Regions from separate parts of the Aquitalea sp. ASV15 genome, predicted to be linked through region 1. Evidence: predicted binding sites of a transcription regulator. Region 1 holds the regulator's gene; each other region holds the start of a gene.
What was found. Region 1 encodes sigma-54, which starts transcription at its own class of promoters, with help from an activator protein. Its sites were predicted from a motif close to CTGGCACGCTTCATGCTT; they were not measured.

Region 1 (7,168 bases):
GGCCGTACCGGCCGCTCCCACCCTGGTGCGCCAGCACGCCCATTACGTCACCGGCTTTCCCGGCGGCCAGGGCGCCGTGCGTGAACTGGCCGAACTCATCATGCAGGCCCAGGGCAATTTCGATGCCATCGTGGCCAGGTATCTGGCATGATCCGCTCGCACCGGCTGTTTCCCATCCTGCTGCTGCTCATCACCGGGCTGCTCACCGTCTGGCTGGATACGGTATCGCGCTGGGAACCCAGCAAGCGCGAGCTGGACCCCAACAAGCCGGAAGTCGTGGTCGAAGGCGTCGTGGCCACCCGCTACGATCCCAAGGGCATGCTGCAGGAAAAAATGACTGCCAGCCGCATGTGGCAATATCCCGACCGCACCGAGTCCTATTTCGAAACGCCCGACCTGCAAAGCTACAAAAACGGTGCGCTGGCCTACCACGCCATTGGCGACAGCGGGCGCTACAACAGCAAGACCAGACAAGCGCTGTTTGACAAGAAGGTCACGCTGATCCAGCCAGCCAGCGCCACGCAGCCGGAAACCCGCGTGGTCAGCAGCAATATGCGTATCGACACCGTGCGACACATCGCACAATCCGCCACGCTGACCCACTTCTATCACGGCAAGTCGAGCGGCAGCGCCGTCGGCTTCATCTATGAACAGCAGACCGGCCAACTGCAGCTGCTGTCCAATGCAAAGGTCACTTATGAAAAATAAATGCCGCAGCTACGCCCGCCTGGCCTTGCTGGCGCTGTCCCTGTGCGCCGGCCATAGCGCACACGCCGAAAAGGCCGACCGCGACAAACCCATTGAAATCAGCGCCGATCGCGGCAACCTCGACCAGCTCAAGGGCGTGACCGTCTGGCAGGGCAATGTCATCATCGTGCAGGGCACACTGAAACTGAACGCCGACCGGGCCACGGTCACCCAGGACAAGCAAGGCAACCAGACCATGCAGGCCACCGGGCGCCAGGTGATGTTCCGCCAGAAGATGGATGGAAAAAACGACTGGATTGAAGGCCAGGCCAACCAGCTCGACTACAACACCGTCACCCACGTCGCCGTGCTGACCGGCAATGCCCGCGTCAAACGCGGCAGCGACCTGGTCATCGGCAACGTGATCACCTACAACACCGAAACCGAGCTGTATGAAGTCAGCAGCGGCGCCAGCAGCAATGGTGGCCGCGTCACCGCCATCATTCAGCCCAAGCCCAGGGACACCACCGCCCCTGCTGCCAAGAAACCCGACGGAAACGCACCATGAGCGGCCCCAGCATTCTGAAAGTCGAGCGGCTTAAAAAGCGCTTCAAGAAACGTACCGTCGTCAAGGATGTCGCCCTGCAGATCCAGAGTGGCGAAGTGGTTGGCCTGCTCGGCCCCAATGGTGCCGGCAAAACCACCAGCTTTTACATGATTGTCGGGCTGATCGGCGCCGATGAAGGCGAAATCTCCCTGGATGGCAACAGCATCACCCACCTGCCCATCCACCAGCGTGCCCGCCTCGGCCTCGGTTACCTGCCACAGGAAGCCTCGATTTTCCGCAAGATGACGGTGGAAGAAAACATCACCGCCGTGCTGGAAATCGCCGGCTACAAGGGTGACAAGCTGGAAAAGGAACTCAGCCTGCTGCTGGACGACCTCAATATCGCCCACCTGCGCGAAAGCAATGCCCTGTCGCTGTCCGGCGGTGAGCGTCGCCGGGTGGAAATCGCCCGCGTACTGGCCACCCGCCCGCGCTTCATCCTGCTGGACGAACCTTTTGCCGGCGTCGATCCGATTGCCGTGATCGACATCCAGAAAATCATCACCTTCCTGCAACAACGCGGCATCGGCGTGCTGATCACCGATCACAATGTGCGCGAAACCCTGCGCATCTGTGACCGCGCCTACATCATCAGCGACGGCTCGGTACTGGCCTCCGGCGAGCCGGAAGAACTGGTCAACAACGAGAAAGTGCGCCAGGTCTACCTGGGCGAGCACTTCCACCTGTAAGCCATGAAACAGTCACTACAGCTCAGGGTCTCGCAACAACTCACGCTCACCCCGCAACTGCAACAGTCGATCAAACTGCTGCAGCTGTCCACCCTCGACCTGCAAACCGAAGTCGAGCGCTTCCTGCTGGACAACCCCATGCTGGAGCGTGGCGATGACACGCCAACGCAAGAAGGCAGCAGCAGCGACACGCCAGCGGCCGCAGAAGACAGCACCCCCACCTCCGACAGCACGGACAGCGACAGCAGCCCGCGGGATGACAGCAGCGGGGAACTCACCGACTGGGGCAGCGGCAGCCGCCGCAACGACGGCGACGACGAGTTCGACCCCATGCTCAACGTCCCCTGCCCGGTCAGCCTGCGCGAGCACCTGCTGGCCCAGCTGGGCGAGCTGACCCTGCCCACCCGCGATCAGGCCATCGTGCAATTGCTGATCGAAGAACTGGACGACAATGGTTTTCTCAGTGTCGACCTGGAAGAGCTGGCCAGCCATCTGCCGCTGGAGCTGGAGCTGGAAGCCGACGAACTGATGGTCGGCCTGCGCCTGTTGCAGCAATTCGACCCTGCCGGCATCGCCGCCCGTTCACTGGCCGAATCACTCTGCCTGCAACTGGACCGTTTGCCACAGCAGGAAAACGGCCATGCTCTCGCCCGCAAGATCGTGGCAGAACACCTGAACTTGCTGGGCAATCGCGACTATACCCGGCTCAAGCGCATACTCGGCGTCGACGACGACGCCATCCGCCAGGCCCAGCAACTGATCGCAAGGCTGACCCCCCATCCGGCCGCCGGTTTCGGTGGCGAAGACGTGCACTATGTCATCCCCGATGTCACCGTGCGCAAGCGCCGCGGCCGCTGGGTGGCCGAACTCAATAACGGGGCCGTGCCACGGCTGCGGGTCAACCAGCTGTATGCCCAGATGCTGTCGGAAAACCGCGCCGGCGCAGGCGAGCTTTCCGGCCGCCTGCAAGAAGCAAAATGGCTGGTAAAGAACATCCAGCAACGATTTGACACTATCCTGAAAGTGTCGGAAGCTATAGTCGAAAGGCAGCAAGCGTTCTTTGAACACGGAGAAGTGGCCATGCGTCCGCTCATCCTGCGCGATATCGCAGACGAGCTGGGGCTGCATGAATCAACCGTTTCCCGGGTGACCACCCAGAAATACCTGCTCTGCCCGCGCGGCTTGTTCGAGCTGAAATATTTCTTCGGCAGTTCCCTGGAAACCGATAGTGGCGGCGAATGCTCGGCCACTGCCATCAAGGCCCATATCCGCCGCATGATAGACGGCGAAAACCCGGCCAAGCCACTTTCCGACAGCGCCATCGCCGACGAACTGGGTAAACAGGGCATGCAGGTTGCAAGACGTACCGTTGCGAAGTATCGTGAAGCTATGCAGATTCCACCGGTCAACCTGCGCAAGGCACTGTAGGGCGCCTTGAAGAATATCCGCTCGCCCGGCCGACCCGACCGGGCAGTCAACACAAGAAGGAGTTAGGGTATGAACCTCAAAGTAACCGGTCTCCACCTCGAAGTAACCCCGGCCCTCCGTGAATTCCTGGAAAGCAAGCTGGAACGTGTCACCCGCCATGTCGATCATGTCATCGACGTTACCGTCACCCTGTCGGTGGACAAGCTGGTGCAGAAGGCGGAAGTCAACGTTCACCTCTCCGGCAAGGACATCCACGTGGAAGCCACCGACTCCGACATGTACGCTGCCATCGACTTGCTGATGGACAAGCTGGATCGACAGGTACTCAAGCACAAGGAAAAGCAGAGCGAACACCGCGTGACTCCGCAGGTTCAGCCGGAAGCCACCCTGTAATCACCTGACCGACGATGCGGGAACCCAGCGGGTTCCCGTTTTTATTTGCAGCGAGCCTTTTTCATTTTGATGAAGGCAACGTAGAATTGGCCAGTTTTTGTAGCCGCGTGCACACACTCCTATGAGCCTGATCGGCAAAATCCTGACACAGGATCACATCCTCCCGGACCTGGATGTCGCCAGCAAGAAGCGCGTCTTCGAGCAGGTGGGCCTCCTTATCGAAAACACCCACGGCATTGCGCGCAGTGAAATTTTCGACTGCCTGTTTGCCCGGGAAAAGCTTGGCTCCACCGGACTGGGCCAGGGAGTCGCCATTCCGCATGGCCGTGCCCGTGGCCTGAAGGAAGCGGTCGGCGTCTTCATCCGGCTGAAGGCCCCCATCCCCTTCGATGCACCGGATGGCAAGCCGGTGCAAAGCCTGTTTGTACTGCTGGTACCCGAACAGGCAACCGATCTGCACCTGCAGGTGCTGTCGGAACTGGCCCAGCTTTTCTCCAGCAAACAGCTGCGAGAACAATTGCTGACTGCCCCCCACCGCGCCGAGCTTTACCAGTTGCTCACTGCATGGAATACCAATAATGCCTAGCATCACCGTGCGCCGGCTGTATCAGGACAATCAGCAAAAGCTCAACCTGACCTGGGTGGCTGGCACCGGCGGTGCCGACAGCCCAATCGGCAATGACGAGCAACGCCCCACGCTGGCACTGGTCGGTCACCTCAACTTCATCCACCCCAACCGTGTGCAGGTGCTGGGTCTGGCCGAAGTCGACTACCTGAACCGGCTGGAACAATCCGCCGCCAAGACCGCGCTGGACCAGCTATTCCACAAGACCATGTCGGTGGTGATGGTGGCCAATGGCCAGCAGGTGCCCAAACTGCTGCGCGACTACTGCCACACCCATAACGTGCCACTGATGAGCACGCCGCTGGAAAGCCCCTACCTGATGGATGTGCTGCGCATCTATCTGGCACGCGCGCTGGCAGTGTCGACGGTGCTGCACGGCGTTTTCCTGGATGTGCTGGAAATCGGCGTGCTGATCATGGGCGACTCGGCCATGGGCAAGAGCGAACTGGCACTGGAACTGATTTCACGCGGCCATGGCATGGTGGCCGATGATGCGGTCGAGCTCTACCGCATCGGCCCGGAAACGCTGGAAGGCCGTTGCCCGCCGCTGCTGCGCGACTTTCTGGAAGTGCGTGGCCTGGGCATTCTGAATATCCGCACCATTTTCGGTGAAACCGCCGTCCGGCCGAAAAAGGTGCTCAAACTGATCATCCACCTGGTGAAAGCCAACGACCAGGCCATGCAGGCACTGGACCGGCTGAACATCCAGTCCGAAACCCAGGACATCCTGGGGGTGACCGTGCGCAAGGTGGTGCTGCCGGTGGCGGCAGGCCGCAACCTGGCGGTACTGGTGGAAGCGGCCGTGCGCAATTACATCCTGCAACTGCGCGGCATCGACAGCACCCGCGAATTCATCGAACGCCATACCAACTTCCTCAGAGATCAGGAAAATGCGCCTGATATTGATTAGCGGCCTGTCCGGCTCCGGCAAGTCCATTGCCCTGCGGGCACTGGAGGATTCCGGCTATTACTGCGTGGACAATCTGCCAGCCACCATGCTGCACGAAGCCATGTCGCTGTATGCCGACTACGGCTACGAACAGATCGCCATCAGCGTGGATACCCGCTCCAGCCCTTCGCTGGGCGCACTGCCACAAGAAGTGGACAAACTGCGCCAGCAAGGCGTGGACGTACGGCTGCTGTTTCTGGAAGCCAAGACGGAAACCCTGGTCAAGCGCTTTTCCGAAACCCGCCGTCGCCACCCCTTGTCCGGCAGCGGCTCCACGGTGGAAGAATGCATACGGCTGGAGCAGGAATTGCTGGCCAGCATCCAGGAAATGGGCATTCGCATCGACACCAGCGAGCTGTCGGCCAATGCCCTGAAAAGCTGGATCAAGGAACTGGTGGAAGCCGACAGCAGCCGGCTGACCATCATCTTCGAGTCCTTCGGCTTCAAGCATGGCGTCCCACTGGATGCCGACTATGTCTTCGATGTGCGCTGCCTGCCCAATCCCTATTACGATCCGGTCCTGCGTCCACTGACCGGGCGCGATCAGGCGATTGTCGATTTTTTCCTGCAGCAGCCGCTGGTGGCCGAAATGACCGAAGACATCCGTCATCTGGTGGCCAAATGGCTGCCGGAATTCAGCCGTGAAAACCGCAGCTATCTGACTGTCGCCATTGGTTGTACTGGCGGCCAGCACCGCTCGGTCTATATTGCCGAACAACTGGCACGGGCCTTTCCCATCGAACAGGTGCTGCTGCGCCACCGCCAGCTGTTCCGCGAAGCCTGAACCGGCACTGGCCGCTAACGGCGGACAGTGCCACCCCACACCTCCCGGCCCTGATGGATCCTGCCCACAGCATCGGCAAGATCCCTGCCCATTGGAAGATGCTGATGCCCATACCCCAAACCGTTACCGTCGCCCTGACCGGAGCCTCCGGCCTGCCTTATGGACTGCGCCTGATCGATGCGCTGATCGCCGCTGGCACCCGCGTGTGGGTTCTATACTCACAGGCAGCCCAGGTGGTGGCCAAGCAGGAAATGGATCTGCAACTGCCCTCACGCCCTGCCGAAGTACAGCAATGGCTATACCAGCGCACCTGCGCACAAGCAGAACAACTGGCGGTGTTTGGCCGTGAAGAATGGTTTGCCCCGGTGGCCTCCGGCTCCAACCCGGCCGATGCCATGGTGGTCTGCCCCTGCTCGATGGGCACCCTGGCGGCCATTGCCCATGGCATGAGCGACAATCTGATCGAGCGTGCCGCCGATGTCAGCATCAAGGAAGGCCGCAAGCTGATCCTGGTGCCACGCGAAACCCCACTGTCGGTCATCCACCTGGAAAACATGCTGCAGCTGGCACGGCTGGGGGTGGTCATCCTGCCTCCTGCGCCTGGCTTCTATACCCATCCGGCCAGCGTCGATGACATGGTGGATTTTATCGTGGCACGCATTCTGGATCAGTTGCGCATCCCCCATAGCCTGATGCCGCGCTGGGGTGAAGCACACAAGGAGTAAACCATGCGGGAAAACGCGTTGTGGAGCCTGCCGGCCTTGCGCCGGCTCGAAACCGAAGCCGAGCTGCAAGGGCTCGATCTGATGCAACGCGCCGCCCGCGCCACGGCCGACTGGGTGAGACAGCGCCTGCACAGTGATGCGCGCATTCTGGTGGCAGCCGGCCCCGGCAATAATGGCGGCGATGCCCTCTACGCGGCACTGCTGCTGATGCAGGCTGGCTACAGCGTAGACATCCTGCTGCCGCAAGCCGCCACTAGCCGGCAAAGCCAGGCTGCACTGCA
Region 2 (7,168 bases), on a different contig from region 1:
GTTGCCGGAGTTGCCGCCAATACCGGCCACAATCGGCATCAGTGCGGCCAGCGCCACCAGCTGGTTGATGGACTGCTCGAATGCACCGATCACGCGCGAGGCGACAAAAGCAGTACACAGATTGATGGCCAGCCAGGCCCAGCGGTTCTTTACCGAATCGACCACCGGGGCGAACAGGTCTTCTTCTTCCTTCAGGCCGGCCAGATTCAGTACTTCGCTGTCCGACTCCTCACGCATGACGTCGACCATTTCATCCACCGTCAGCCGGCCGATCAGCGCGCCACGCTCGTCGACCACCGGCGCCGAAACCAGGTCGTAACGCTCGAAAGCCAGCGCGGCATCGCGCGCTTCATCCTCCGGCTGAAAGGACACGACTTCGGTCGCCATCACCTCGGACACCATCCGCTCCGGATCTGCCACCAGCAGGCTGCGCAAGGGCAGTACGCCACACAGCGCCTCTGCGGCGTCCAGCACGAAAATCTTGTCGGTCTGATGTGGCAGCTCGTCAAAACGCCGCAAATAGCGCAACACCACTTCGCAACTGACATCGGCACGGATTTTCACCAGTTCGAAGTCCATCAGCGCACCGACCGAGCCCTCCGGATAGGACAGTGCGGATTGCAGCTGCTCACGCTCGGCCTCGTCCAGTTCGCCCATCACTTCGTAGACCACCTGTCGCGGCAGGTCGCCGGCCAGTTCGGCCAGCTCGTCGGTATCCAGCTGGCGCACGGCGGCGACCAGTTCGTCCGGGGCCATGGAGTCGATCAGCGTTTCCCGTACCGCATCGGAAACTTCCAGCAGGATATCGCCATCCTGCTGAATCTTGACACGCTGCCATACCAGCAGGCGCTCTTGCAGCGGCAGGGCTTCCAGAATATAGGCGATGTCCGCCGGATGCAGGCTTTGCAGCCGTTGCTGCAAGGCTGACAGCGCATCGGAATCAGCCTGCGCCAGTGCGTCATGGGTCTGATGCAAGCCGATCAGCCTTTGCACCTCGGCCAGGCTTTCACTTAATCGTTCGGCAGTTTGTTTTTTTTCGATAACCGTCAAGCACAACTCCTTCCGCCGCGGCGACGGAGACTGGGCTACACGGTCGGGACGGCGGGAATCAACGACAAAACAGGGGAAAGCCAGCGGCTATGGGATAACTGGGTAAGTCCATGTGCAATACCCTGCCTTTACAGCAGGGCAGAACGGATAAACAGAAGTGGAATTGTAACATGAGCCACCCCTGGCCTTCCAGCCGGGGGCAGCTGCTGTACGGTGGCTTAAGGCAGGTCGGCGTACTGCATGCGCCGCTGGATGATGCGGGTTTTCTTCATCAGGCCAGGCGCATTGCGATGCTCGTCGTAATAGCGCGGATTGGGCACCATGGCGGCCAATTTGGCGGCCTGACCGGCGGACAGCCGCGCGGCACTGGTGTGGAAGTAATAACGGGCCGCGGCCTCGGCACCGAACACCCCATTACCCCACTCGATCACATTGAGGTAGATCTCGAAGATACGACGCTTATCCAGCACCTTTTCCAGCATCACGGTAATAGCGGCCTCTTCCAGCTTGCGCCAGGGCGTTTTCTTGCTGGACAGGAACAGGTTCTTCGCCAATTGCTGACTGATGGTGGAGCCACCGGCCACAATATGGCCCTGCTTCAGGTTTTTCTCGAAAGCCGCCTCGATGCCATCCCAGTCGAAACCTTCGTGGTCGGCAAATTTGGCATCTTCCGCCGCGATCAGCGCGCGCTTGAGATTGGGTGAAATCTGGCCATAGCCCACCCACTTCTGCCGCAATTCGGCATTGGGGTCATCCTCCTGCAGCTTGGCCAGCTGTTCGTTCATGAAGGCACTGGCTTCGGGATTGTGGTCTCGCCAGTACACCACATGCCCCAGAATCCACAGGTTGTACAACACAATGGCGGCCACCAGGACCGCCATGATTTTCAGGAAGAGACGCATCGGATCAGGCCAGCACTTCCCTCAGCATATTGGTGACCTTGCGGGTATCCGGCTGCACACCGCGCCAGATATGAAAGGACTCGGCCGCCTGTTCCACCAGCATGCCCAGGCCATCGGCCAGCATGCCGGCGTTTTCGCTCTGGGCACGCTTCAGGAAAGGGGTGAGACCCTTGCTGTACACCATGTCGTATGCCAGGGTGCGTGCGGTGAAAATATTGGCCGGCAGCGGCGGGATTTCGTTATGCAGGCTGGTGGAGGTGCCATTGATGATGATGTCGAAGGTTTTGCCTTCCAGCGCCTCGTAACCACTGGCGACCACCTCGCCCCAGGGGGCAAAGTGGTGGGCAATGGCTTCCGCCTTGATCAGCGTGCGGTTGGCAATGGTCACCTTGGCCGGCTTCTGCTCCAGGATGGGTTCCAGCACGCCACGCACGGCACCGCCGGCACCCAGGATCAGGATGCTCTTGCCTTCCATCGGGAAATCCAGGTTTTCCACGATGTCGCGCACCAGGCCCACGCCATCGGTATTGTCGCCATAGACTTTGCCATCGCGGAAAGTCAGGGTGTTCACCGCCTCTGCGGCGCGGGCACGCTCGGTGACTTCCTGCGCCATGCGGTAGGCATCGCCCTTGAACGGCAGGGTGACATTCAGGCCCAGACCACCGGCCCGGACAAATTCACCGACCACTTCGTCGAACTTGCCCAGCTCGGCAAACAGCTTTTCGTACTGGATGGATTCACCGGTGGCGCTGGCGAATTCGCTGTGGATAAACGGCGACTGGCTATGGGAAACGGGGTTACCGATGACGGCGTAACGGTTGATCATGATCAGCTTTCTTGGATTCCTGTGGTGCTTCCGCGTCGTGCGGTTCATCTGCTGAGGTAGCACTTTGCCGTGTAACGTCATAAACATCAACCGGTCAATACCCCTGTCCCAACAATTCAGCGCTGGCTCAGCCCTGCACCCAGGGCAGGCCATGTGCCTTCCAGCCAGTCAGCTGGCCACGATGCTCGTGCTCATCCTTGTCCCCCTCGAACCCCTCCAGCACGTTGTAAACCCGGGTATAACCGGCGGCGCGGGCTTGCGTGGCCGCCTCGTGCGAGCGCACACCGCTGCGGCACATCAGTAACAGGACAGCCTGCTTGTCGACGGCGGCTTGCAGCTGCTCGACAAACTGCGCATTGACTTGCATGCCGGGGAAGCTGCGCAGCTCAATGCGCAAGGCACCGGGCACCACGCCGACAAACTGCCATTCCGCCGCACTGCGCACATCCACCAGCACGGCCCCCGGCAGATGCTGGGCCAGATAGTGTGCCTCGGGCGGGGTAAGCGCGCCCTGATAAGGCAGTTGCTGGGCTGCCGCACGCTCGGCGGCCGTTTGCAGGATCAAATCGCTCTGGTCCATTGCTTTCCTTTCTTTGTAATAGGGCCATGCCACGATGCTGGCAGGGTCTGAATCACCACTCACCCGCGCAATGCACAAACATGGTGCAACTGCACGGTGCATTGCATTGATTTGGTGCATTGATAACAACTAGCCGTGCACCAAGCCCTGTGACACAATGATTACATTAGTGTTCGTAGCCTGGCACGCTTCATGCTTCCAGTGAGGCGTACCATCTTTATCAAGCAATATTGCTTTCGATGCACGTTGCCTTTAGGAGAACATTCATGGCGGTTGCAGACGTAGTCAAGCTGATTCAAGAAAACGACGTCAAGTTCGTAGACCTGCGCTTTACTGATACCCGTGGCAAAGAACAACACGTTACCATCCCGGCACACGTTCTGCTGGAAGATGCTGACGAATGGTTCGAACGCGGCCACGCTTTCGACGGCTCCTCCATCGCTGGCTGGAAAGGCATCCAAGCCTCCGACATGCTGCTGATGGCCGACCCGGCTACCGCCAAGATTGACCCCTTCTTCGACGAACCCACCGTATTCATGTCGTGTGACGTGATCGACCCGGCCGACGGCAAGGGTTACGACCGCGATCCGCGCTCCATCGCCAAGCGTGCTGAAGCCTACCTGAAGGCATCCGGCATGGGCGACACCGCCTACTTCGGCCCGGAACCGGAATTCTTCGTCTTCGACAGCATCACCTGGGGCACCGACATGTCCGGCTGCTTCGTGAAGATCAAGTCCGAAGAAGCTGCCTGGGCCTCCGCTGAAGAATTCGAAGGTGGCAACACCGGTCACCGTCCGGGCGTGAAGGGTGGTTACTTCCCGGTTCCGCCGGTTGACTCCGCACAAGACCTGCGTTCCGCCATGGTACTGCTGCTGGAAGAACTGGGCGTGCCGGTTGAAGTACACCACCACGAAGTGGCCACCGCAGGCCAGATGGAAATCGGTACCAAGTTCAGCACCCTGACCCAGCGTGCCGACTGGACCCAGATCCTGAAGTACGTGGTACAGAACGTGGCACACAGCTACGGCAAGACCGCCACCTTCATGCCAAAGCCCATCGTTGGCGACAACGGTTCCGGCATGCACGTACACCAGTCCATCTGGAAAGACGGCAAGAACCTGTTCGCTGGTGACGGCTATGCTGGCCTGTCCGAAACCGCCCTGTACTACATCGGCGGTATCATCAAGCACGCCAAGGCTCTGAACGCCATCACCAACCCGGGCACCAACTCCTACAAGCGTCTGGTACCGCATTACGAAGCTCCGGTAAAACTGGCCTACTCCGCCAAGAACCGTTCCGCTTCCATCCGTATCCCGCACGTGGCCAATCCGAAGGGCCGTCGTATCGAAGCCCGCTTCCCGGATCCGCTGGCTAACCCGTACCTGTGCTTCTCCGCACTGCTGATGGCTGGTCTGGATGGTATCCAGAACAAGATCCACCCGGGCGATGCGGCTGACAAGAACCTGTACGACCTGCCGCCGGAAGAAGACAAGCTGATCCCGACCGTGTGCGCCAGCCTGGACGAAGCCCTGGCCGCCCTGGACGCAGACCGCGACTTCCTGACCCGTGGCGGTGTGTTCTCCAACGAATGGATCGACGCCTACATCGAACTGAAGATGCAGGAAGTGAACCTGACCCGCATGACGACCCACCCGGTCGAATTCGCGATGTACTACTCGCTGTAATGGCAAACCGCCACCGGAACCTTCCGGTGGCTGTGGCAAAACCCGCATGGCACATGGCACTGCGGGTTTTTTCATATCAATTCGAAACGGTCTGCATAGCCTGAGCACGCTGCGGCCTGGTCAGCTTGAGTTTTAATAATGCGCCTCTCCATACGCAGGCGCTTGGCCGTAGCAAGAGCCATTCCCCCAAGCACACACTGCCATACTGCACTCCCTTTCAACACTTAATTCCATGCCTATGTGCAGTGGTCACAAGACAAGAACCAAGGGTTGCTTGCTCGGCACAAAGCCACCTTAACAGCTTGATTTCAAAAAGCAAAATGACATTTGTATTTTATTTCGCAAATGAATATTGATTGGTATAAAATATTTATAAATAAATTTTCATACCAAAAGGTGTGCGCTTGTGAAAAACCCAAGAATTCTGAGCGGAATCGCTATCATTGCCACGCTGACAGCTTGCACAACCGCAACGCTTGATGTGCCGCGTGCGGATAACTACCCCGTATCCAGTCAGCAAAAAGCAAGAGCCGCACATCACTGGGATGTCTTGGCTGCCGACGTAGCAACGCGTATTGCAGAGAAAACACAAAACCGAATCAGCTCCGATCAGGCCATCTACGTGGTACCTGCCACGGATTCCGCCTTCGACAAAGGCTTTCGCAATCTACTCATCACCCGGCTCGTTGAAAAAGGCATTCCCGTAGCCGTTCGTCCCGGTAGCTTGCGGCTGAATATCGAAACCCAAGTGATCAAACACAATAGCAATGCAGGTAATGCCATTCAGTATCCGATGACAACACTGGCAGCAGGCATTGCTGTCGCCCGCGATCTTACCTTTAGCCATGCCGCTGCGACTTACAGCCTGATCGGTTTGGGAGCGGCCGCTGCACTTGACAGCACAAACCTGGCACTGAATGGCAAGGCATCAGGTGGGCCAACCAGAACAGAGGTCTTGGTCACCACATCGCTTGAAAGTGCCAATCAATATCTGGCACGCACATCCGACCTTTATTACATCGAACGTGAAGATTCTGCGCTCTACGCAATTGATGCAATGAAGACCTGGGAGGTGGTAGGCAAATGAAAAAACTCATACTCATCAGTACTATTGTGCTGACGACAGCATTATTGTCCGCATGCCAGACCGTCCCGGAAAGTCCAGTCAAGACAGATTTGATTGAGACCAATTACAAGGCTGTCGATGCTTTGCTACAAGGTGTAACGCTAAATAGCGAACAGCCCTTGCTGGTCGCAACGCTTGTCAATGTCAACGAACTGACCGAGTCTTCCAGCCTTGGGCGTTTGTTTTCCGAGCAAATCGCCGCGCGACTAGCCAAGCGAGGATTGCAAATCAAAGAGCTGAAACTGCGCGATAACCTGTTTATCAAGCAAACCGAAGGGGAGCTCATGCTATCCCGTGAAGTTACCGAGGTTAGCAAATCGCACAAGGCTCAAGCCGTTGTGGTTGGAACCTATGCCGTTTCACCCAGTATGGTTTACATCAATCTCAAGATCGTCAATCCCAATGGCAATCTCGTGATATCAGCTCATGACTATGCCATGCCTATCGATGCAAACATCCGCGGTCTCTTGCCCAAGAGCATGACATCCAGCTACGCCTACCGCTGACCCTGTGCAAGCCCAATGTAGCAAAACCCGCATGGCACATGGCCCTGCGGGTTTTTTCATGGCACTGGCCGGTAGTCAAGTCGTCCTTGCGCTGGTCATGGGACAGCCCGATGTGACGCGGGCCGGGCTTTTGCTTATCATATCGCCACGACCACCCTGTTTTTCTTGCTGATGCGGACTCCCATGAAAACGCTTGCCTTTTGTCTGCTGCTCAGTTGCAGCCTCGCCCAGGCCGAGGTGTACAAATACATAGACGCCAACGGCAATGTCACCTTCACCAATGTACCGATCAAGGGCGCCAAGCCCATGTACCTGGCGCCGCTGTCCACCTATGGCAACAGCGGCAAGAGCAAGCCGGCGGGCAATGCCGGCAGCAAGTCGGCCTCCACCCCGGACGGCTATCCCAATGTCGACAACGGCACCCAGAGCAAGCGCGACGAAAGCCGGCGCAAGATTCTGGAAAACGAGCTGGCCAATGAGCAAAAGGCACTGG
Region 3 (7,168 bases), on a different contig from region 1:
ATGGTGCGCCAGCTGGATGTGGAATGGATCGTGCCGCAGCATGGCGGCTCGTTCAAAGGCAAGGACATGGTCAAACGCTTCCTCGACTGGTTTGAAACCCTGGAGTGTGGCACGGACCTGATCACCGCCGCCGACTTCACCCTGGACTGAGCGGCGGCGCGCATGGACCGTTACGCCCCCCTGCTTGATCAGCTGAGCGCCTCGCCCGAGGCGCTGGCCGCCGTGGCCGTGTTGCTGCTGCTCATCGGCATGATGCTGCGCACCCTGCTGCGTCGCCAGCCCGGCAGCAGCGTGCCGCGCCAGCCGGTGCTGCTGCCCGAAGCCGTCATCCGCCAGCCGCCACGCCCGGCCAGCCCGCCGCAGCCTGCCGCCACGGCCCCTGCCGAAGCGGAAGACAGCGAAGACCAGACACTGTCCTACGAGGTGGACGATCTGGATACGCTGGCAGAAATCGAGGTCTTTCTCGAGTTCGGCTATCTGGAACAGGCCGCCCTCGCCCTGCGCACCTATGTCGATGGCCCGTCAAGCAATGCACCGGCCCATATCCGCCGCCTGGCCGAACTCTATCTGCAACTGCACTGGATAGACGACTACAGCGACATGCTGGAGCGCCTGCATGAACGCAGCCTGTTGGATCGCCAGCAACTGAGCGAGGCGGTATTCGCCGGCCTGCAGCAAGACCCGCAAAACCTGGCGCTGCGCGTACTGGCCGAAAGCCGGCTGGGGCTGGGCATCGAGGAGGTCAACCGGCAACTGGGTGATCCGCTGCCGGCCACCAGCAATGAAGCGCTGCTGCTGCGCACCGTGATGCAAGCCCCCGGCCAGCCGGCCATCAGCGCCGAGGAAGCCGTGCAGCAGGCCAGCCAGCTGCCACGGGTCCCGCTGCTGGAAGGCGAGGCCGAACTGGCCCCGCTAAGCCAGCGCGAAATCACGCTGCTGACCAGCTTGCTGCCGGCAGAACGCCAGGCACGCATCCTGCTGGCCTGCCACCAGCCAGCCGCTGCCCTGCCCGCCCTGCAGCAGCTGGCCAACGCACCGGACGCCGCCCTGTCGCGGCTGATCGACACCCTGCGCGCCTGCTATATGACACGCAATCTGCCACTGTACTGCCGCTACCTGTGGCAGTTTCATGTCAGCGTGGGCAATTTCGGCCATCAGCTGAAGCAGCAGCTGCTACAGCTGGGCTGCCAGCTGGGGCAGCACCCGCTGCTGCTGGCACTGGAAGCACAGCCCGACCGGCTGGCACTGGAAGAACTGGGCCGCCGCTTTGCCTACATCCCGCCAGCCAGCCCCCCGCCACAGTGGCAAACGCTGGTGACGGCGAATCACGCGCCATCCAGCAGCACCCCGCTGGACAATGCCCTGAGCGAAGCCGAGCAGTTCATCGAATTCGGCCAGATCGACATGGCCATCCAGACCCTGGAACTGGCCATTCTCGCCAGCCCGGCCGAGGCCCAGCTGTATCCGCCGCTATTGAAACTGTACGAACACCTGGGCGACCTGGCCCGCTTCACCTGGCTGGCCCGGCAGATACGCGACCGGCTGGCGACACCGCCGGAGGAGATCACCGGCATGCTCGGCCGCTTTGTCCAGACCATGCAACAACGCCTCAACCAGCACCGGCTTGCGGCCTGAGAAACCGGATCATGATGCTCAGCAACGCACCCCAACAACAGCTCATCACCGTCATGCCGGTGGGCATGGACCCGCGCAAGCTGTCGGTGTTCCGCATGGCCTTCCGCATGCACCACTCGCACCAGCTGTACCAGTTGCTGGACGAAGCCCCCGGCCATGTGCCGGACCTGGCCATTGTCGATGTCGACAGCGTGGACGGCTGGAATGCCTGGCATGACTTCCGTGCCAGCCACCCCGATCTGCCGGCCCTGATCGTCACCACCACCCCGCCGCAGGCCGGCGAAGCGCCGGCCGCGGTACTGCGCAAGCCGGTGCGCATCGAAACCCTGTTCCCGCAAATGCGCGAACTGCTGGCCAATGAGCGCGCCCCCGCCATCCGGCTCGGCACGACCATGCCGCAGCCGTCCGCCACCGTCACCATGCCAGCCACCGTGACGCTGCCGGCCAGTGCGGCCAGTGCTGCCGGCGACCACAGCGCAGCTGCCGCCTATGTGGCCAGCGTGGCGCCAACGCTGGACCAGGTGATTACCCAGTCACAACAGGCGCACCGTGCCGCCACGGCCGCCCAGCAACACCAGCAAGACCCGGCCCCGTCCGATCTGCCACAGCTGATGGACCTGCCGGAACCCGTCGCGGAAGCCGTGCCTGGCGCCCCCGCCGCCGCGGCCACGGTGGTACGCAGCATGCTGCCCGCCGCACAAGGCGCAGCGGCCAGCGCCGGAGGCAGGATCAGCGTCGAACGCTTCGACCCCAGCGCCGGCCTGTTCGGCCTGGTGGCGCGCCTGCTGCGCCAGCGCACGGCCGCCGTGGTCCGGGTGCGCGAAGTGCCGGTACTGGTCTTGCTGCCGGCACAGGACAAGGCGCTGCTGCTGCAGCCGCTGGAAACCCTGCAGCCGCTGTGCAGCGTCCCCAGCCACGAAGTGGACCAGCAGCCCTATGGCAATAGCCCGGTCAGCGCCGTGCAGCAGGAAATCCGGCCGCAAACCCTGGCCTGGCAGCTGGCCATCTGGACCTGCCGCGGCCGGCTGATGCGCGGCATCGCCGCCGACACTCCGCTGCGGCTGCGTTACTGGCCCAACCTGACCCGGCTGCCGCCCATTCCGGAGGCCATGCGCATCACCGCTTTTCTGACCCGTACCCCAGTCAACCTGAAGCTGATCACCCGCCTGCTCAAAGTGCCGCCGGCAGATCTGTTCAATTATCTGGCAGCAGCCTACGGCATCGGCATTCTCGACCTGCCCAGCCGCAGCCCGCAGCTGTCGGTCATTTCCTCCGAACCGGTACGTCCCGCCAGCAAAGCAGAAACCGTGGCAGCCCCCGGTCGGCCGCAAGACAGCAGCCCCGCCCCGGCCAGCAGCCCGGCCAAACCGGTGCAGGGCGGCGGCAGATTGCTGTCGCGCCTGCTGAAAAAGGTCATTGGCCTGTAACCAGGAATACGGAACCCCATGCGCGCTTACGATAACAAGATCATCTTCGCCGGCCCGGTTGGCGCCGGCAAAACCACGGCCATCGGCGCCATCAGCGATATCGCGCCGGTGACCACCGATGCCCGCGCCTCCGACATGACGCTGAACCGCAAGGACACCACCACGGTGGCACTGGACTACGGTGTGCTGATGCTGGACGAGGCCACCAAGGTGCATTTGTACGGCACGCCGGGACAGGAACGCTTCGACTTCATGTGGGACATCCTCAGCCAGGGCGGCATCGGCCTGATCCTGCTGCTGGACAATACCCGCAGCAATCCGGTAAAGGATTTGCAGTTTTTCCTCAATGCCTTTCGCGACATGCTCAAGGCGGCACCGCTGGTGATCGGCGTCACCAAGACCGATCTGCGCGCCACCCCCAGCATTGAAACCTATGCCGCGCTGCTGGAAAAATTCGACATGCGCCCACCCATTTTCGAAATCGATGCCCGCTCGCGCGAGGACGTGAAAAAGCTGGTACTGGCCTTGCTGTTCTCCATCGACCCCGGGCTGGAAAGCTGATCATGTCCGACCACCTTTCGCTCAAGGACACGCTCTACCCCATCGCCAGCCCCGCCGGTGCCTACTATGCCGTGTCCAGCCCGGAGCAGGACGCCGCGCGCGTACTGCTGACACAGATCCTGCGGCTGGGCCACTCCGTACCGCTGACCGAGGCCCTGCTGGAAGAATGGAGCGGCAACGACCTGGGCAAGGGACTGGAAACACTGTACCGGCTGCAGCGGCTGGAGTTCGTGCACGGCACCGAACAGCCGCGCCCGCCACTGGCCATCAATCTGGAAAGCCAGCTGCCCACGCTGCTGGCGGCGCTGTCCGGCAACGGCCGCGCCCTGCTGGCCGACGACAACGGCCTGTATTACGCCACTGCCGGCTTTCACCACGAATCGGCCGAGGAAATCGCCGCGCTGGCCGGCGACATCATTTCGCTGAGCCGCCGCCACGCCCTGCTGCTGAAAAACAATCTCAATATCAGCAACCTGGCCTGGGCCATCAGCAATCCGGCCGGCCACAGCGAGCTGGCGTTTTACCCGCTGCATGTCGGGCAGCAATCCTTCGTGCTGGTGATCGGTGGCACCCCTCGCCTGCAAGACGAACATTTCGTGACGCTGATCGAGCTACTCAGTCGTCGTTACGCTTGAACAAGAAGCAGCCCGCCGCGCGGGCCAAGAATACCCACTGGAGAAAACCATGCGTGAACAGATGCTCAAGTCCATCCTGAGTGACCTCAACGGCGCATCAGCCGATATCGAAGCGTCGGCCATCATTTCATCCGACGGCCTGACCATGGCCGCCCTGCTGCCGCAGGATGTGGACGAAGACCGGGTGGGCGCCATGGCTGCCGCCATGCTGTCACTGGGTGAACGCACCGCCAAGGAACTGGCCCGCGGCGAACTGGAACAGGTGATGGTAAAGGGTGACAACGGCTACATCCTGATGAGCTATGCCGGCCGCGATGCCGTGCTCACGGTGATTGCCCGCCGCGAAGCCAAGCTGGGGCTGATTTTCCTCGATGCCAAGCGCGCCGCGCGCAATATTGCCGAAATCCTCTAGCCCCCGGCCGCCAAGCCAGCCGGACAGTGACGTGCATGGGCGCCACTGTCCGGATCTGCACCATTCTCACTCCTGTACACGCACCACGCCGGCCCCCTGGCGTCAAAACGGTGCAGCCTGCCATACCCAGGCTTTCAATTACGCCTGCCGTAAGCAATAACTAATCAATCACACCATGCGCAGGCGCCACGGCACCCCCTGATTTCAACCATCTGGCGCAACAGCGGCAGGCCACGCTGACAGGCACGCTTATTGCGTAGTGTTCAGTACAAGCCACCAAGGGGGAATGCGCGATGCACCAGATCACACCGCTGGACCACACCCACTACGACGAGATGCTGGCTGCCGGACAGCAAGTCCGACCGTCCTACCAGCATTTTGCCAGCTGGCTGAACCAGGCTACGCCAGACTGGCTGCGCAACAAGCAGGCCGAGGCCGACACCCTGTTCCGCCGCGTCGGCATCACCTTTGCCGTCTACGGCGACGAAAGCGGGGCCGAACGGCTGATTCCTTTCGATACCATTCCCCGCATCATTTCCGCGGGCGAATGGAAAACCCTGGAAGCCGGCTGCATCCAGCGTGTCACCGCGCTCAACCGCTTCCTGCACGACATCTACCACGAGCAGGACATCCTCAAGGCCGGCATCATTCCGGCAGAGCAGATCCTCACCAATGCCGGCTACCAGCTGGCCATGCAGGGCATAGACCTGCCACGCCAGGTGTACGCCCATATCGCCGGAGTGGACATCATCCGTCACAGCGATGGCGGCTTTTACGTGCTGGAAGACAATCTGCGCACCCCGTCCGGCGTCAGCTACATGCTGGAAAACCGCAAGATGATGATGCGGCTGTTCCCCGAGCTGTTTGCCAGCCACGACATCACCCCGGTCGAGCATTACCCCAATATGTTGCTGGACACCCTGCGCGCCGTGGCACCGGCCGAGGTGGACAACCCCACCGTGGTGGTGCTCACCCCCGGCCAGTACAACAGCGCCTATTTCGAGCACGCCTTCCTCGCCAGCCAGATGGGGGTGGAACTGGTGGAGGGGCAGGACCTGTTCGTGAAAAACGGCCATGTCTACATGCGCACCACCTCCGGCCCGCAGCGGGTGGATGTGATCTACCGCCGGCTGGACGATGCCTATCTCGACCCGCTGGCCTTCAATGCCGGCTCCATGCTGGGCGTGCCGGGGCTGATGTCGGTATACCGCGAAGGCCGCGTCACGGTATGCAATGCCGTGGGCACCGGCGTGGCGGACGACAAGTCCATCTACCCCTATGTGCCGGACATGATCCGCTTTTATCTGGGCGAGGAACCCATCCTGCACAATGTGCCCACCTGGCAGCTGCGCAAGCCGGAGGATCTGGCCTATGTGCTGGAACATCTGCCCGAACTGGTGGTGAAGGAAGTGCACGGTGCCGGCGGCTACGGCATGCTGGTCGGCCCGGCCGCCACCCAGGCCGAAATCGACGCCTATCGCCTGCGCATTCTGGAAGACCCGGCCAATTTCATCGCCCAGCCCACCTTGTCCTTGTCCACCTGCCCCACTTTTGTCGAGGCCGGCATTGCACCGCGCCATATCGACCTGCGCCCCTTCGTGCTGTCCGGCAAGAAAGTGCAGCTGGTGGCTGGCGGCCTCACCCGCGTGGCCCTGCGCGAAGGTTCGCTGGTGGTCAATTCGTCGCAGGGCGGCGGCACCAAAGACACCTGGATTCTCAAGGAGGACATCACATGCTGAGCCGAATGGCAGGGTGCCTGTACTGGATGGCACGCAATATGGAACGCGCCGAAAACACCGCGCGCTTGCTGGATGTCAGCCTGCAGATGTCTTTGCTGCATGCTTCGTCGCAGGACGACCTGTTGGTGCCGCTGGATGTCACCGGCAGCACCGCCGACTTTCTGCAGCGCCACCACACCCCCACCCCGCAAGCGGTGTTGCACTATCTGGCGCTGGATGGCGACAACCCCGGCAGCATCTACAACTGCATGCGCAACGCCCGTGAAAACGCCCATGTGGTAAGGGTGAAGATCACCTCGGAAATGTGGGAACAGGTCAACGGCACCTGGCTGGAAATGCGCGAGTGGCAACGGCGCGGGCTGGATACCCGCAGCGCCTCCACCTTTCTGGAATGGGTACGCGAGCGCTCGCACCTGTTTCGCGGTGCCGGTTACGGCACCATGCTGCGCAACGACACCTTCCATTTTTCCCGGCTGGGAACCTTTCTGGAGCGTGCCGACAACACCGCGCGCATCCTCAATGTGAAAACCAAGCAGATCAGCGACAACGAGCCGGAAGCGGAAAACATCCTCGACTACTACCAGTGGGCGGCACTGCTGCGCTCGGTGTCCGGCTTTGAAGCCTACCGCGACATCTACCGCGACAGCGTCACGCCAGAGCGGGTGGCCGAGCTGCTGATCCTGCGCCATGACATGCCGCGCAGCCTGCGTGCCTGCTTTGCCGAAATCAACAAGGTGCTGGCGCGCATCGAAGGCCAGG
Region 4 (7,168 bases), on a different contig from region 1:
CTCCACCGTACTGCGCAATATGGGCGTCGGTTTCGGCTATACCATGCTCGGTCTGAAAGCCTGCCTGAAGGGCCTGAACAAACTGGAAATCAATCCGGCCGTCATCACTGACGAACTGGGTCGTAGCTGGGAATTGCTGGCCGAACCGATCCAGACCGTGATGCGTCGCTACGGCGTGCCCAATCCCTACGAGCAGCTGAAAGAGCTGACGCGTGGCAAGGACGGCATTACCCGCGAGACACTTTCCGCCTTTATCAAGGGTCTGGAAATTCCCGAAGCAGAAAAATCGCGTCTGCTGGAACTGACCCCGATTGCTTATGTGGGCAAGGCTGCCGAATTGGCAAAACGCATTTGATCTGCATGGTCATGACAAAAGCCGCCTGCGGGCGGCTTTTTTGTTTTCGCAGAACTGCAGCCCCAAAAGAATGGGCCACATCCCGAAGAATGTGGCCCTAAATAGATGACTCGAGGGAATACGTTCTGAACAGCAAACCGAACGTATATACTGCCGTGCACCAGGCACACACAAGAAAAGACCACTCATAAGAGTGGTCTTTTCTTGAAAACTTGGTTGCGGGGGCAGGATTCGAACCTACGACCTTCGGGTTATGAGCCCGACGAGCTACCAGACTGCTCCACCCCGCGTCAGAGAAATGCATCTTACCGCACCATCCAGCCAGCGTCAAGGACCTAAACGAAAGTAGCCGCATAAATACACTCCGCCACCTCGAAGGACCAAGCTTATTTGATATTGCTTTCCGCCTTGGCCTTGGCAATCACATCATTCATCACCTCGATCAGGCGCTCCGGTGCGGCAGGTGCCAGCGCGTATTTGCCATTGATCACAATGGTGGGCGTGCCTTCGATATTGTAGGCACGGGTGATCTGGCTGGCGCGGGCAACCTGGCTGTTGATGCCGAAGGAGTTGTAGGTCTGCATGAACTTGCTGACATTCACACCCGGCTGCTTTTTCAGCCAGTCGCTCAAGATCGCCGGGTCACCCAGGTTGATTTTCTTTTGCATGACCGCATCAAACACCGGGCTGTTCAGCTTTTCCATCGTGCCAGTGACATTCAGCGTGGCAAACAGTCGGGCAAAGCCCTCCATCGGCTTCTGCCAGACGATCTGCTCACGGTGATAATCGACATAAGCCGGTTTTTTCTTTTCCCAGGCGCTGATCAGCGGGTCGAGATGGAAGCAATGGATGCAGGTGTAGGAGAAGAATTCGATGACTTCGACTTTCTTCGGGTTGGCCACCGGCTGCGGCTTGCTCATCAGCACGTAGTCCTTCCCCAGCTCGGATGCCGCACTGGCAGCACCACTCAGCAGCAGCAAGCCCATCATCAACCACTTTTTCATTTTTTGTCCTTTAGACGCTATGACGTTCACTCTGCCTTGACCACGGCAGCATTGATACCATCCTGCTTCAGCTGAGAGCGTATCCGGTCCACATCCTCTTGTTTGCTGAGCGGACCCACCCTGACCCGATGCACCATGCCCTTGTCAGCCAGGGACACGGACTGGATTTTGGCTTCCACGCCCAGCAAGGCCAGCTTGGCCTTGAGGTTGTCAGCCTCGTTTTCATTCTGGAAAGAACCCAGCTGCAGGTAGACCTTTTTGGCCGGAGTGGCCGCAGAAGGTTCCTTATCCTTGCCATTGGCCTTGCCATCAGCAGGAACGGCATCCACCTGTCCCGGCAGGATCTTGTAGAAGTCGAATCGCTGCTCATCCTTGCTGCTGTTGGCAGCAGGCGCAGCCGGCTTGCTTTTGGCAGCGGGCGGCGTGGCCGCAGGCGGAGGCAGCTCGACAGGCATGGGTGGCGCAGGCGCCACTTCGACCTTGGCGGGTGCCGAGGCAACTGGTGCCGCTGGCTGGACATCAGCGATCTTGGTGCCCGGTTCCAGCAATTCCGTCGACGGTGCCGACGCGGCAGCGGACGTATTCTTGTGATCCAGTTTTTCCAGATTGGAAAAGGGAGTGGCGGAACGATTCAAATACATCGCCAGGCCAACGGCGACGGCAACACCGACTATCAGGCCGATGACAATACCTGCCACCATGCCACCGCCGCCGCTTTTGCTGCTGGTGCGCGCTCGTCCGGAGGACGATGAACGCGAGGAATTCTTCACATCACGATTAGCCATGTACTACTACCATTTCCATGCAGTCAATCCGCTCATTATCTATTAAAACCCGGTGAAAATATATTTCACGGCATTATAAGGTCAATCCGCTGCGTCGCAATTGGATGGCCTGCAGCATATGCTGTCGCCCCAGCCGCACACTGCCCTCCATATCGGCCACGGTGCGGGCAATGCGCAGTATCCGATGATAGCTTCTGGCGGACAAGCCAAGGCGATCCAGCGCCTGCGCCAGCAGGCCAAGAACCTCGGTGCTGGCATGCAGATGACGCTCCAGCTCAGCCCCAGTCAGGCGGGCATTGCAACAACCTTGTCGGTGCAACTGGCGGTCTCTTGCCTGCTGCACCCGCTGACGAATGCTGGCGCTGGCCTCGGCCGGCTGGTCACTGGTCAGCTCCGTCGCGCTGAGATTGGCCACCTGCACATGCATGTCGATGCGATCCAGCAAGGGACCCGACAATTTGCCGACATAGCGGGCAATCTGCTCCGGAGTGCAGTGGCAGCGACCGGATGGCTGTCCCAGATAGCCACAGGGGCAGGGATTCATGGCCGCGATCAGCTGAAAATCTGCCGGAAAGCTCGCTTGCCGCGCCGCACGGGAAATATGGATCACCTGTGACTCCAAAGGTTCACGCAATACTTCCAGCACTTTTCGTTCAAACTCGGGCAACTCGTCCAGAAACAGTACGCCGTGATGTGCCAGACTGATCTCGCCCGGACGGGGATCGGAACCACCGCCCACCAGGGCGACAGCCGAGGCGGTATGGTGCGGGGCACGATAAGGTCGTTGCCGCCACTGCGCCGTATGGAAGCCCTGCGACCCCAGAGATTGTATTGCTGCCGTTTCCAGCGCCTGTTGCTCATCCATAGCAGGCAGGATACCTGGCAGACGAGACGCCAGCATGGACTTGCCGGTTCCGGGCGGCCCCACCAGCAACAGGCTATGTCCGCCGGCGGCAGCGACTTCCAGGGCATGGCGCGCGGCCAGCTGGCCCTTTACATCAGCCAGATCTGGATAAACGGGAGTGTTACTGTTCTGGTTGACCAGGACCGACTCACAAGGCTGCACGCCATTGAGATGGGCACAGACCTGCAACAGGGTGTCGGCTGCGTAGACCTTGCCCGACATCACCAGTGCAGCTTCCCGCGCACTGTCATGCGGCAAGAAAAACATCCGGCCTGCCTGAGTGGTCTGACAGGCCATGGCCAATGCCCCCCGGATGGCTCTTAACTGTCCGCTGAGTGCAAGCTCGCCGGCAAACTCATAGTCGGCCAGCTGCGGGCACTGCAGCTGGCCAGCCGCAGCCAGGATGCCAATGGCAATGGGGAGATCGAAACGGCCGGAGTCCTTGGGCAGGTCGGCCGGTGCCAGATTGACGGTAATGCGGCGAGCGGGAAACTCAAAACCGGAATTGATGATGGCCGCCCGCACGCGGTCACGGCTCTCCTTGACCTCGGTATCCGGCAGCCCAACGATGGTGAACTGCGGCAGTCCGTTGGCGAGGTGTACTTCAACCGCGACTTCCGGTGCCTGCAGCCCCGCCAGGGCGCGGCTTGCGACAACGGCAAGCGCCATCGTCGATCAGGAGTGACCCAGTTCGGCCTGCGCTTCGGTCTGAGCTTGGGCTTCTTCTGGGAAAAGCTGGTTTTCCAGCCGGGCCAGCCGCGCTTCCAGCGCAGTCAGCTTCTCGCGGGTGCGGACCAAGACTTCTTGCTGCACATCAAACTCTTCCCGGGTCACCAGATCCATACGGGAAAAAGTCGATGCCATCATGGCCTTGATGTTCTTTTCGATATCCTTGGCCGGGCTGGCCGCAATGGTATCGCTGATCTTGGCGCTGATTTCCTCAAACAATTTCTGACTCAACATTTCAGCTCTCCTTGGACAATGGTTCGATGATCTGAGTTGAGTTTAGCAAAATCCCTCCCGCCCTGCAGTTTTGCCCTGGCGCACCAAAGCGGTGCAGTCTATTGATGATAAATGCTCTGCCATGGTGCCAATGCCGAGTTTCCTTTGGCAAATGCCAGTTGTTGCAAAGAAATTTCTTGGAAAACAGTCAGATCGCGAGCTGGCACGGTTTGTGCAATGAGCTGAATCAGCAAGGCAAATACACATCTGGGTCCATTACAAAGGAGTGAACATGAAACTGGTCACCGCCGTGATCAAGCCGTTCAAGCTTGATGAAGTACGTGAAGCACTATCCGCCATCGGCGTACAAGGCATTACCGTCACGGAAGTAAAAGGCTTTGGTCGTCAGAAAGGCCACACCGAGCTGTACCGCGGCGCCGAATACGTAGTGGACTTTCTGCCGAAGGTAAAACTGGAAATCGCCATCGATGACAGCCTGCTAGACCAGGTGGTGGAAGCGATCGAGAAATCGGCGCGCACCGGCAAAATCGGCGATGGCAAGATTTTTGTCTTCGACCTTGAACAAATCGTGCGGATCCGGACCGGGGAAACCGGTATCGACGCGGTTTAAGCCACGCTCAACAGGGGAAATGAAATGAATAAGAAACTTGCTGCATTGGGTACCAGCCTGCTGGCGCTGGCCCTTCCGGTCCTGGCAGATGCGCCGGCCGGCCCGGCCATGGCCGATTTCAAGGTCATCAATTCCGGCGATACGGCGTGGATGCTGACTTCCACCGCGCTGGTGCTGTTCATGACCATTCCGGGTCTGGCACTGTTCTACGGTGGCATGGTCCGCAAGAAAAACGTGCTGGCCACGCTGATGCAGAGCTTTGCCATCACCGCTCTGGTCACCGTGCTGTGGGCGGTTATCGGCTACAGCCTGTCGTTTACCGTAGGCAGCCCCTATCTGGGCGATCTGAGCCGTTTCCTGCTCAGTGGCATGGACTATCTGGCTGATACCAAGAAGGTTGCAGTGCATCCTTCCGCCGGCACCATCCCGGAATCGGTGTTCATGATGTTCCAGATGACTTTCGCCATCATTACTCCGGCGCTGATCACTGGCGCCTTTGCCGAGCGGATGAAATTTTCCGCCCTGCTGATCTTTACCGCACTGTGGTCGCTGCTGGTGTATGTGCCGGTTGCCCACTGGGTGTGGGGTCCGGGCGGCTGGATGGCTGACAAGGGCGTGCTGGACTTCGCCGGTGGCACCGTCGTGCATATCAATGCCGGTATCGCAGGCCTGATCTGCGCCCTGGTCATGGGCAAGCGTGTGGGTTTTGGCAAGGAAGCCATGCCGCCGCACAACCTGATCCTGACCCTGATTGGCGCGTCCATGCTGTGGGTAGGCTGGTTCGGCTTCAATGCCGGCTCTGCTGGTGCTGCTGATGGTCGTGCCGGCATGGCCATGATGACGACGCAGGTTGCCACCGGTATCGCGGCGCTGGCCTGGACCTTTGCTGAATGGATTCACAAGAAAAAGCCGTCGGTGCTGGGCATTGCCTCCGGTGCGGTTGCGGGTCTGGTGGCCATCACGCCGGCTGCTGGTTTCGTGGATGTGAAAGGTGCGCTGATCATCGGTGCAGTAGCCGGTGTGGTCTGCTTCTGGGGTGCTACCGGTCTGAAACACATGATGGGCTATGACGACTCGCTGGATGCCTTTGGTGTACACGGCGTGGGCGGTATCGTGGGTGCCCTGCTGACCGGTGTATTCGCAGTCAAGAGCATTGGCGGTTCCGAAGGCAGCCTGGCGACTCAGGCCCTGGGTGTGGGCGTAACCGTGGTGTACTGCGCCATCATCACCTTCATCCTGCTCAAAGTGATTGATCTGGTGGTAGGTCTGCGTGTGGCCGAAGACGAAGAACGTGAAGGCCTGGACGTGGTTCTGCACGGCGAGCGTGTGGAATAACAGCTAACTGCTACCAATCTACTTGTTGTGGTAAGGGACTTAGGGGCGCTTCGGCGCCCTCTTTTTTTGTCTGTCATGCGGGCCATGTCCTGTTTCAGTGCAAAAAAAAAGCACCGGATTCTCATCCGGTGCTGTTGTCTTGCCTGCGGTGGCTGGTGTTTACAGACCCGCGTCTGCGCGCAGGGCCTCGACCTTGTCAGTGCGTTCCCAGGTGAATTCCGGCTCTTCACGACCAAAGTGGCCGTAAGCAGCGGTCTTGCCGTAGATCGGGCGCAGCAGGTCCAGCATCTGGATGATGCCTTTCGGGCGCAGGTCGAAGTGCTTCTTCACCAGTTCCACGATCTTCTCGTTCGGGATCTTGTTGGTGCCAAAGGTATCCACCGCAATCGAGGTCGGCTCGGCCACGCCAATGGCGTAGGAGACCTGGATCTGGCACTGACGTGCCAGGCCGGCGGCAACGATGTTCTTGGCCACGTAACGGCCGGCATAGGCTGCCGAACGGTCGACCTTGGACGGATCCTTGCCGGAGAAGGCGCCACCACCGTGCGGGGCTGCACCGCCGTAGGTGTCGACGATGATCTTGCGGCCGGTCAGGCCGCAGTCGCCCATCGGGCCGCCAATGACAAAACGGCCGGTCGGGTTGACCAGGTACTTGGTTTCGGCAGTCAGCATTTCCGGCGGCAGTACCGGTTTGATGATGTCTTCGATGACGGCTTCGGTCAGCGTCTTGTGATCGATTTCCGGGCTGTGCTGGGTGGACAGCACCACGGTGTCGATGCGCTTGGGCAGACCGGTTTCACCGTCGTAGACGCAGGTGATCTGGCTCTTGGCATCCGGACGCAGCCACGGCAGGCGGCCATCCTTGCGCAGCTCGGCCTGGCGCTGTACCAGACGGTGTGCGTAATAGATGGGGAAAGGCATCAGCGTCGGGGTTTCGTCGCAGGCGTAGCCGAACATCAGGCCCTGGTCGCCAGCACCCTGGTTAAGGTCCAGGCCCTCACCTTCGTTGACGCCCTGGGCGATGTCTTGCGATTGCTTGTCATAGCAGGCCATGACGGCGCAGCCGTGGTAGTCGAAGCCCAGCTCGGAGTTGTCGTAGCCAATGCGCTTGATGGTTTCGCGTGCGACCTTGATGTAGTCGATATTGGCCGAGGTGGTGATCTCGCCAGCCAGGACGACCAGACCGGTATTGACCAGTGTTTCGGCAGCAAC

Region 2: the regulator sigma-54 is predicted to act here: its motif matches at 3,539-3,556, upstream of glnA (type I glutamate--ammonia ligase).
Region 3: the regulator sigma-54 is predicted to act here: its motif matches at 4,911-4,928, upstream of JHD64_RS18075 (circularly permuted type 2 ATP-grasp protein).
Region 4: the regulator sigma-54 is predicted to act here: its motif matches at 4,211-4,228, upstream of glnK (P-II family nitrogen regulator).

The regions. Positions count from the first base shown of each region.
Region 1 is NZ_JAELTZ010000002.1:113,496-120,663, forward strand. Features, by position in the region: gene JHD64_RS01380 (HAD family hydrolase) at 1-151, shown strand, start outside; gene lptC (LPS export ABC transporter periplasmic protein LptC) at 148-708, shown strand; gene lptA (lipopolysaccharide transport periplasmic protein LptA) at 698-1,255, shown strand; gene lptB (LPS export ABC transporter ATP-binding protein) at 1,252-1,983, shown strand; gene JHD64_RS01400 (RNA polymerase factor sigma-54) at 1,987-3,411, shown strand; gene hpf (ribosome hibernation-promoting factor, HPF/YfiA family) at 3,481-3,804, shown strand; gene ptsN (PTS IIA-like nitrogen regulatory protein PtsN) at 3,926-4,390, shown strand; gene hprK (HPr(Ser) kinase/phosphatase) at 4,383-5,339, shown strand; gene rapZ (RNase adapter RapZ) at 5,320-6,162, shown strand; gene JHD64_RS01425 (flavin prenyltransferase UbiX) at 6,261-6,887, shown strand; gene JHD64_RS01430 (NAD(P)H-hydrate dehydratase) at 6,891-7,168, shown strand, end outside.
Region 2 is NZ_JAELTZ010000071.1:1,621-8,788, reverse strand. Features, by position in the region: gene mgtE (magnesium transporter) at 1-993, opposite strand, end outside; gene mtgA (monofunctional biosynthetic peptidoglycan transglycosylase) at 1,269-1,952, opposite strand; gene aroE (shikimate dehydrogenase) at 1,957-2,778, opposite strand; gene JHD64_RS19320 (rhodanese-like domain-containing protein) at 2,906-3,358, opposite strand; gene glnA (type I glutamate--ammonia ligase) at 3,625-5,043, shown strand; gene JHD64_RS19310 (hypothetical protein) at 5,450-6,130, shown strand; gene JHD64_RS19305 (FlgO family outer membrane protein) at 6,127-6,675, shown strand; gene JHD64_RS19300 (DUF4124 domain-containing protein) at 6,859-7,168, shown strand, end outside.
Region 3 is NZ_JAELTZ010000056.1:559-7,726, reverse strand. Features, by position in the region: gene JHD64_RS18105 (MBL fold metallo-hydrolase) at 1-150, shown strand, start outside; gene JHD64_RS18100 (hypothetical protein) at 163-1,635, shown strand; gene JHD64_RS18095 (hypothetical protein) at 1,647-3,062, shown strand; gene JHD64_RS18090 (ATP/GTP-binding protein) at 3,081-3,623, shown strand; gene JHD64_RS18085 (hypothetical protein) at 3,626-4,258, shown strand; gene JHD64_RS18080 (roadblock/LC7 domain-containing protein) at 4,308-4,670, shown strand; gene JHD64_RS18075 (circularly permuted type 2 ATP-grasp protein) at 4,982-6,409, shown strand; gene JHD64_RS18070 (alpha-E domain-containing protein) at 6,403-7,168, shown strand, end outside.
Region 4 is NZ_JAELTZ010000019.1:33,975-41,142, reverse strand. Features, by position in the region: gene purB (adenylosuccinate lyase) at 1-355, shown strand, start outside; tRNA gene JHD64_RS10555 (tRNA-Met) at 569-645, opposite strand; gene JHD64_RS10550 (thiol:disulfide interchange protein DsbA/DsbL) at 742-1,359, opposite strand; gene JHD64_RS10545 (SPOR domain-containing protein) at 1,386-2,144, opposite strand; gene JHD64_RS10540 (YifB family Mg chelatase-like AAA ATPase) at 2,218-3,717, opposite strand; gene JHD64_RS10535 (accessory factor UbiK family protein) at 3,724-4,011, opposite strand; gene glnK (P-II family nitrogen regulator) at 4,283-4,621, shown strand; gene JHD64_RS10525 (ammonium transporter) at 4,646-5,956, shown strand; gene metK (methionine adenosyltransferase) at 6,116-7,168, opposite strand, start outside.